DNA from 3 places in the Dermacoccus sp. NHGro5 genome. Region 3 is predicted to be linked to each of the others. Evidence: riboswitches for the same ligand, from Rfam matches in the RefSeq annotation. Region 3 holds a riboswitch; each other region holds the start of a gene.
The links. A riboswitch is a leader RNA that binds a small molecule or an ion and turns the genes downstream of it on or off. The one in region 3 is predicted to bind thiamine pyrophosphate.
Positions count from the first base shown of each region.

Region 1: linked by a shared signal. The riboswitch ahead of J4Z35_RS08105 (thiamine ABC transporter substrate-binding protein) and the one ahead of thiC (phosphomethylpyrimidine synthase ThiC) in region 3 are both predicted to bind thiamine pyrophosphate.
Region 2: linked by a shared signal. The riboswitch ahead of J4Z35_RS09445 (MFS transporter) and the one ahead of thiC (phosphomethylpyrimidine synthase ThiC) in region 3 are both predicted to bind thiamine pyrophosphate.

Region 1 is NZ_JAGEKQ010000016.1:17,020-19,280, reverse strand. Features, by position in the region: partial or broken gene J4Z35_RS08115 (DUF72 domain-containing protein) at 1-71, opposite strand, end outside; gene J4Z35_RS08110 (DUF4235 domain-containing protein) at 354-689, opposite strand; TPP riboswitch at 960-1,068, shown strand; gene J4Z35_RS08105 (thiamine ABC transporter substrate-binding protein) at 1,124-2,218, shown strand; gene J4Z35_RS08100 (iron ABC transporter permease) at 2,229-2,261, shown strand, end outside.
Region 2 is NZ_JAGEKQ010000019.1:21,705-23,965, forward strand. Features, by position in the region: gene dxs (1-deoxy-D-xylulose-5-phosphate synthase) at 1-652, opposite strand, end outside; gene J4Z35_RS09440 (hypothetical protein) at 825-1,202, opposite strand; TPP riboswitch at 1,315-1,420, shown strand; gene J4Z35_RS09445 (MFS transporter) at 1,414-2,261, shown strand, end outside.
Region 3 is NZ_JAGEKQ010000004.1:52,143-54,403, reverse strand. Features, by position in the region: gene thiC (phosphomethylpyrimidine synthase ThiC) at 1-1,218, opposite strand, end outside; TPP riboswitch at 1,308-1,422, opposite strand; gene J4Z35_RS01275 (CE1759 family FMN reductase) at 1,516-2,226, opposite strand.

The DNA.
Region 1 (2,261 bases), on a different contig from region 3:
TCGGCGACGCCTGCGGGGTAGACGGTGCCTTTCCAGGAGGCGTACGTCCACCCTGACGTGCCGAGGCGCAGTTGCGCTCGGTGGCCGTGCTCATGGCGTCAGCATGCCACCGGAGCGCGGCGTGATGTTCGGCCGGGACGTGAATGTGGACGAGATCCGCCGAGGTGGACGTGAATCGCGAATGTGGGCGAAATTCGCCGGTGTGGACGAAATTCGCGACGCTCAGTGATGCGTCGGCCAGAGACACGCGAGGAGGGCCAGGCAGAACCTGACCCTCCAAGCGAACAGCTCCATGCGCAACATGGACGCCCCCGAGTCTGCTGCTCCCACGCCGGAAAGCGGACGAAGGGGAATTACTTCATGACGACGACGGGCGCCTGGCTCTTGCCCTTCTGGGCTTCCTTGGCCTCTTCTTCGGCGCGCTTGACGAGGGCCTGCGGCGGGTGGCCGGCGGACTTGGTGAAGTAGTCGGCGGCGCGGCGTTCGGCGTACATCTTGGCGGCGGCGAGTGCGCCGGTGGAGATGGCGGCGTAGATCGCGGCTTCGATGATGCTGGCGTTCGGGTCCTTCGCGCTGCGCGGGCTCTTGCCGGTCGTCATCTTCCACGTCTTGGTGGCGGTGGTCGTCGCGATCTTGCTCGCGACGATGCCGGCGCCCATGCTCAGCACCTTCCACACGAGGTTGCCCATGGTGTTTCCCCTTACGTGTCGTCGGCCGTCGTGAGGCGTCGTCGAGCCTCGGGCCGTTGATGTCTTGGGTCCATCCTCGCGCGTGCATGTGTCGCTGCGCCAGTCGGCATGGTCATCAGCCCGGTCTGACGGGGGTGGGCGTCGTGGCGGCCGGCTCGTGCACGAGGGATCCGGCGTCGGCGTGAGGTGCGCACGAGCCGTCAGCGGGGATGCCGGAGTGCGAAGCGGGCCGAAGCGTGTCGTCCGTCGGTGGTCGGTGCTAATCTCACGCTCGAACGACAGGGGAGCGCAGTGTGCGCTGAGATCGTGCCGCACCCGGCACCAAACCCTCGAACCTGACCCGGTTAGCACCGGCGGAGGAAGTCGAGTTCTCACTCGTCGCGCGTACGTGCGGGCGACGACGTCCCTCACTGGCCGTGAGGAGGAACGTTCACATGATGTCTCGTAGTGGCCGCGCCGTGCTGGCGCTCGCGTGCGTGGGTGCGCTGGCGGCGTGCAGCGTCGACAACAACTCGTCGGGGTCGAAGTCGAGTTCGGCGGGCGGCTCGGGTGCGTCGGGTTCGGGCGCGTGGAAGACGGTCACGTTGGTGACGCACGAGTCGTGGGCGCCCGACAAGAACGTCATGGCCGAGTTCACGAAGCAGACGGGCTACACCGTCAAGGTCGTGAAGTCCGGTGACGCCGGTGAGCTCGCGAACAAGCTCGTGCTGAGCAAGAACAACCCGCTCGGTGACGTCGTGTTCGGCATCGACAACACGTTCGCCTCGCGTGTCACGACGAACGACGTCCTCGAGCCGTACAGCCCGAAGGGCGCGCCTGCGTCGGCGTCGAAGTACGAGCTGCCGGACGGCCAGGGCAAGGGGCAGCTGTCGCCGATCGACACCGCGTCGGTGTGCGTCAACGTCGACGACGCGTGGTTCACGAAGAACCACAAGACGAAGCCCGCGTCGTTCGACGACCTCGTCAAGCCCGAGTACAAGAACCTCATGGTCGCGCCGGGCGCGTCGTCGAGCTCGCCGGGCATGGCGTTCTTCCTCGCGACCGTCGGCCACTACGGCCAGGACGGCTGGGAGGCGTACTGGAAGAAGCTCATGGCGAACGGGCTCAAGCTGACGTCGGGCTGGAGCGACGCGTACGAGGTCGACTTCACCGGCAGCGGCAAGGGCAAGCGTCCGATCGTCGTCAGCTACGACAGCTCGCCGGCGTTCACCGTCGACAAGGCGGGCACGTCGACGACGTCGGCGCTGCTCGACACGTGCTTCCGATCGACCGAGTACGCCGGTGTGCTCAAGGGGGCGAAGAACCCCGACGGCGCGAAGGCGCTCATCGACTTCATGAACGGTGCGAGCTTCCAGAAGTCGCTGCCCGACTCGATGTACGTCTTCCCCGTCGACTCGAACGTCGAACTGCCCAAGGCGTGGGCGGCGAACGCGAAGCAGCCGACGAAGCCGATCGAGGTGTCGCCCGCCGACATCGACAAGAACCGTTCCGAATGGCTGACGAAGTGGAAGGACGTCACGTCCAAGTGACGCCCGAGCGATGAACGGCACCCGTGATGGTCTGCGTCGCGGC
Region 2 (2,261 bases), on a different contig from region 3:
TCCCGACCTTCGGCGTCGCCTGCAGGCGGTTCTTGCCCCAGTCGAGCACCTGGTCGTAGGTGTGCATCGTGCGCATCGTCGCGAGGTGGTGCGCCATCCCGCCGATCGTCGGGGCATAGGAGCGCTCGTTGTCGTTGAGGACGATGACGAGCGGCAGGTCGGCGTCGGCGGAGATGTTGTTGAGCGCCTCCCACGCCATGCCGCCGGTCAGGGCGCCGTCACCGATGACGGCGACGGTGTGACGGTCGCTCTCACCCTTGAGGCGGCGCGCCTTGGCGATGCCCTCGGCCCAGCTCAGCGACGTCGAGGCGTGCGAGTTCTCGACGACGTCGTGCTCGGACTCCTCGCGGCTCGGGTAACCCGACAATCCGCCGGATTTCTTGAGCTTGCTGAAGTCGTGACGCCCCGTCAGCAGCTTGTGGACGTAACTCTGGTGGCCGGTGTCGAAGACGAACGTGTCCTTCGGCGAGTCGAAGACGCGGTGCATCGCGATGCTCAACTCGACGACACCCAGGTTGGGGCCCAGGTGCCCGCCCGTCTTGGAGACGGATTCTACGAGGAACTGACGGATCTCGGCGGCGAGCGCGTCGAGCTCCTCGGCGGGGATTCGCTTGAGATCGTCCGGACCCGAGATGGTTTCCAGCAGCGTCACGTCTCACTCAGCCTTTCGAAAGTGCAGTCTCCTGAGTCTAGGTCGTCGACCGCGCAGCCGCCATGCGGGCGGGGGCACCCTCCCGTCGCACCCCCGTCGGAGCCGGTAGCGCCGTCGGAGTTCAAAGGCCGGGACTCTGCCCGCCCACGCACCCGCCCCGAACGCCGGCGCATCACAGCCGAGGGACGAACGTCTTGCCGCGCATCGCCTCGTGCACGAGACGGACGGCGCGCGCCGTGGCACGCAACCGCAGCCCCTCCGCGGACAGGTGCTCCATCACCTGCGGCACCGCGCGCGGTGGCAGCTCGTCGGCGAGGTCGACGCGGATGCGGCGATATGACTCGCGCATCGCGCCGAGTTGAGCGTCGACATGCCACGTCGCCACCCAAGCGAGCGCCACCGGGTGACGGCGCCATGCGTCGTAGGCGCGAAAATCCGAGGGGCACTGATCGAGCAGCCACTGCGTCGCCGCCTCCTGCCACCCCGGCGCACCCGGCGGCGGCACACCTCTCGGCCAGCCCGGAGGGCCGGTGTTCACCTCGTCCGACATGACCCCAGCGTACCCCATTGTTCGAACACGTGTTCTATTTGATGACCGCCCCACGAGACCCGCAGACCGGCGCGAGACACGCCCCCGAAGCCGGGTGCTCTGTGGCATGCTGAGCCCGTCACACGGGAGCCCGAGGCGCGGGCTGAGAGGGCATCGCCATGCCGACCGTCCAACCTGATGCGGTTCATGCCGCCGTAGGGAGTGTTCGATCGTGTCTACCCTGACGCCTGCCCCTTCCCCTGCCCACGACGATGCGCCGCGCCTGGCGCCGGCCGCCGCCACCCCAGAACGGCGCGAGGCCCGCCGCAGCGCCCTCGTCGGAAACTTCGTCGACCAGTTCGACATCTTCCTGCCCGTCATTGCGCTGGGTGGGGTGCTGTCGACGCGTTCGACGATTCCCGACGGCCTCGTCTTCGCCGCGACACTCCTGGGCCGCCCCCTCGGGGCGTTCATCCTCGGCACCCTGGCCGATCGTCGCGGACGAGCCCGCGTGTCACGCGGCGCACTGCTCGGCCTGAGCGTGTGCACCGGCCTCATGGTGACGCTCCCCCTGCACACCTCGACGTGGGCCGTGGCCGCTCTCCTGGCGTTGCGCTTCGCCGCCGGATTCTTCCTCGGCGGGCAGTACTCCGCGGCCATCCCCCGCGCCCTCGCGCTCACAGAGCCGCAACGACGCGGCCACCTGAGCGGCCTCGTCATGGCGATGTCACCCCTCGCGAACGCCACCATCGCCGCCGCCACGATGATGCTGACGGCCTCACTCGGCGGCGCGTACACCACGTGGGGGTGGCGCCTGCTGTTCGTCGTCGGCGCACTGCTGCCGTTGATCCTGGCCCTCACCTCGAGGTCAGCGCACGCCGGGCCGGCAGGTCACAGCCCCTCTTCCCACGAATCCGACAAGCGCGATCCCGCCGCGCACGACGCGACCGACGACGAGGAAGAGCGCGTGACGGGCCGTGTCGTGGCCGCATTGTTCACCCTCATGACGGGACTGTGGTTGTTCACGATGATGGGGGTCTCGGTGCTGACGAGTTCGCTGCGCCCGCACTTCTCCCCCCA
Region 3 (2,261 bases):
CCCGGGGCCCTCGACCATGACCTGGACGTCGAACTGCCATGCCCGCTTCGTCAGCTCGGCGAGGGTGCGCAGCTCGGAAAGCTGCGCCTCGTCGTTGGCGTCGGCGGTACAGCCAGGGCGCAGGCCGTCACCGAGGGAGAAGGCGACGTCGTAGCGGGCGAAGATCTCGCACAGCTCGTCGAAGTGGGTGTAGAGGAAGTTCTCCTCGTGGTGCGCGAGACACCAGCCGGCCATGATCGAGCCGCCGCGGCTGACGATGCCCGTGATGCGCTCGGCCGTCATCGGCACGTAGCGCAGCAGCACGCCGGCGTGGATCGTCATGTAGTCGACGCCCTGCTCGCACTGCTCGATGACGGTGTCGCGGAAGATCTCCCACGTCAGCTTGTCGGCCTCACCGTTGACCTTCTCGAGGGCCTGGTAGATCGGCACGGTGCCGATCGGGACGGGGGAGTTGCGGAGGATCCACTCGCGCGTTGTGTGGATGTCGTCACCGGTCGACAGGTCCATGACGGTGTCGGCGCCCCACGTCGTCGCCCACGTCAGCTTGTCGACCTCCTCGGCGATCGACGACGTCACGGCCGAGTTTCCGATGTTCGCGTTGACCTTGACGAGGAAGCGACGCCCGATGATCATCGGCTCGCTCTCCGGGTGGTTGACGTTGGCGGGGATGATCGCGCGTCCGGCGGCGACCTCGTCGCGCACGAGTTCGAGGGCGCAGTTCTCGCGGGCGGCGACGAATCGCATCTCGGGGGTGATCAATCCCTTACGGGCGTAGTGCATCTGGGTGACGACGGCGCCGTCCTTCGAGCGCAGCGGTGCGCGACGTTCGCCGCGCCACTCGTGGCTCGCCTCACCGCGTCGGACGGCCGAGCGGCCGTCGTCGAGCAGGGTGCGCTCTCGGCCGGCGTACGTCTCGACGTCGTCGCGCTCGGCGATCCACTCGGCGCGCAACGGCGGCAGCCCGACCTCGGGGTCACTGCCCGGGCCGGAGGTGTCGTACAGCTCGACGGGAGCGTTGGCCGCGCCGGTGCCGGGGGAGTTGTCGAGGATGACCTCGGTGTAGGGCACGCGCAGGCCGTCCGCGTCTCGGTACTGCTTGCGGCGAGCGTCCGATCCGTCAGCGGGGGTGGTTGCGCGCCTCTGAACCGCGGCCGACGCCGGCGACGTGGCTGCTCGGTCGGTGGTGGCCGCGAGGTCGCGGGCGTTGAACGTCGTCATGATGGTGCCTCCTTCGGATCGGACGAAGGCACGGCAAGACCCCACGCAGCAGGCGTCGACGAACGTCGGCACCGAACGGAGGATGAGCGACCATGAGGTCTCCTTGGCTGCCTGCGCCGGCATGATCCGGGTCAGGTCGGGTAGCGGTCGGAGCAGTATCAGCTCCCTCTCAGCCCTGTTCTCAGGACTCCCACGAAGGACGCTTCCGACTATGGCACATCCCGGCAGACGAACGTGACGAAGGGGTCCGTCAGGTTCGTGACGAACCTGACGGACCCCTCCGGTCACGAGTCGTGCTCAGCGGCGCAACATCTCTTCCATCGTCGGCACCGCGACGAACGGATCGCGCGCCCGATTGCGCGTCTCGGCAAGCGTACGAACCGATTTCGACGATGTTCTCGGCGCTTCCCCATCCTTGGACACGCGCGCGCCAGAACCGCCGTTCACCACCACGTCTGCTCCGCCGAGCACGCGCTCTAGCTGCTGCGTCAACTCACCGGCGGCCTCGCTCGCCCGCGCTTCCAGGCCTCGCCCGGCCCAGTCGTCGGGCGCGGCGTAGACCGCCGTCGGCATGACGAGCGCCTTCATGTACGCGAACAGCGGTCGCAAGGCGGTGTCCGTCACCAGTGAGTGTCGGGCGGAACCGCCCGTCGCGCCGACGATGACGGGCACGCCGCTCAGCACGCCGCCCGCAGTCGCATCCCAGAACGACTTGAACAAGCCCGTGAAGCTCGCCTTGTACGTCGGCGTCACCGCGACCACGGCGTCGGCCGCGCCCAGCACCTCGTAGGCGTCCGCGAGCGCCGGGGGAGCGAACCCCGTCAACGACGCCGTCGTGATGTCGTGCGCCAGCGCCCGCAGGTCGATCCGCTCGACGACGACCTCGCTGCCCTGCTCCCGCGCACTCTCGACAACCGCGTCGCTCAGCAGCTGGGCGAGACGATGCGTCGACGATTCCTCACTCAACCCGCCGCTGATCACGGCGAGGCGTGCCGTCCAGTTCATCATCGTGTTCTCCTTCGTCTCGTTGCTCTGAGTTTGGG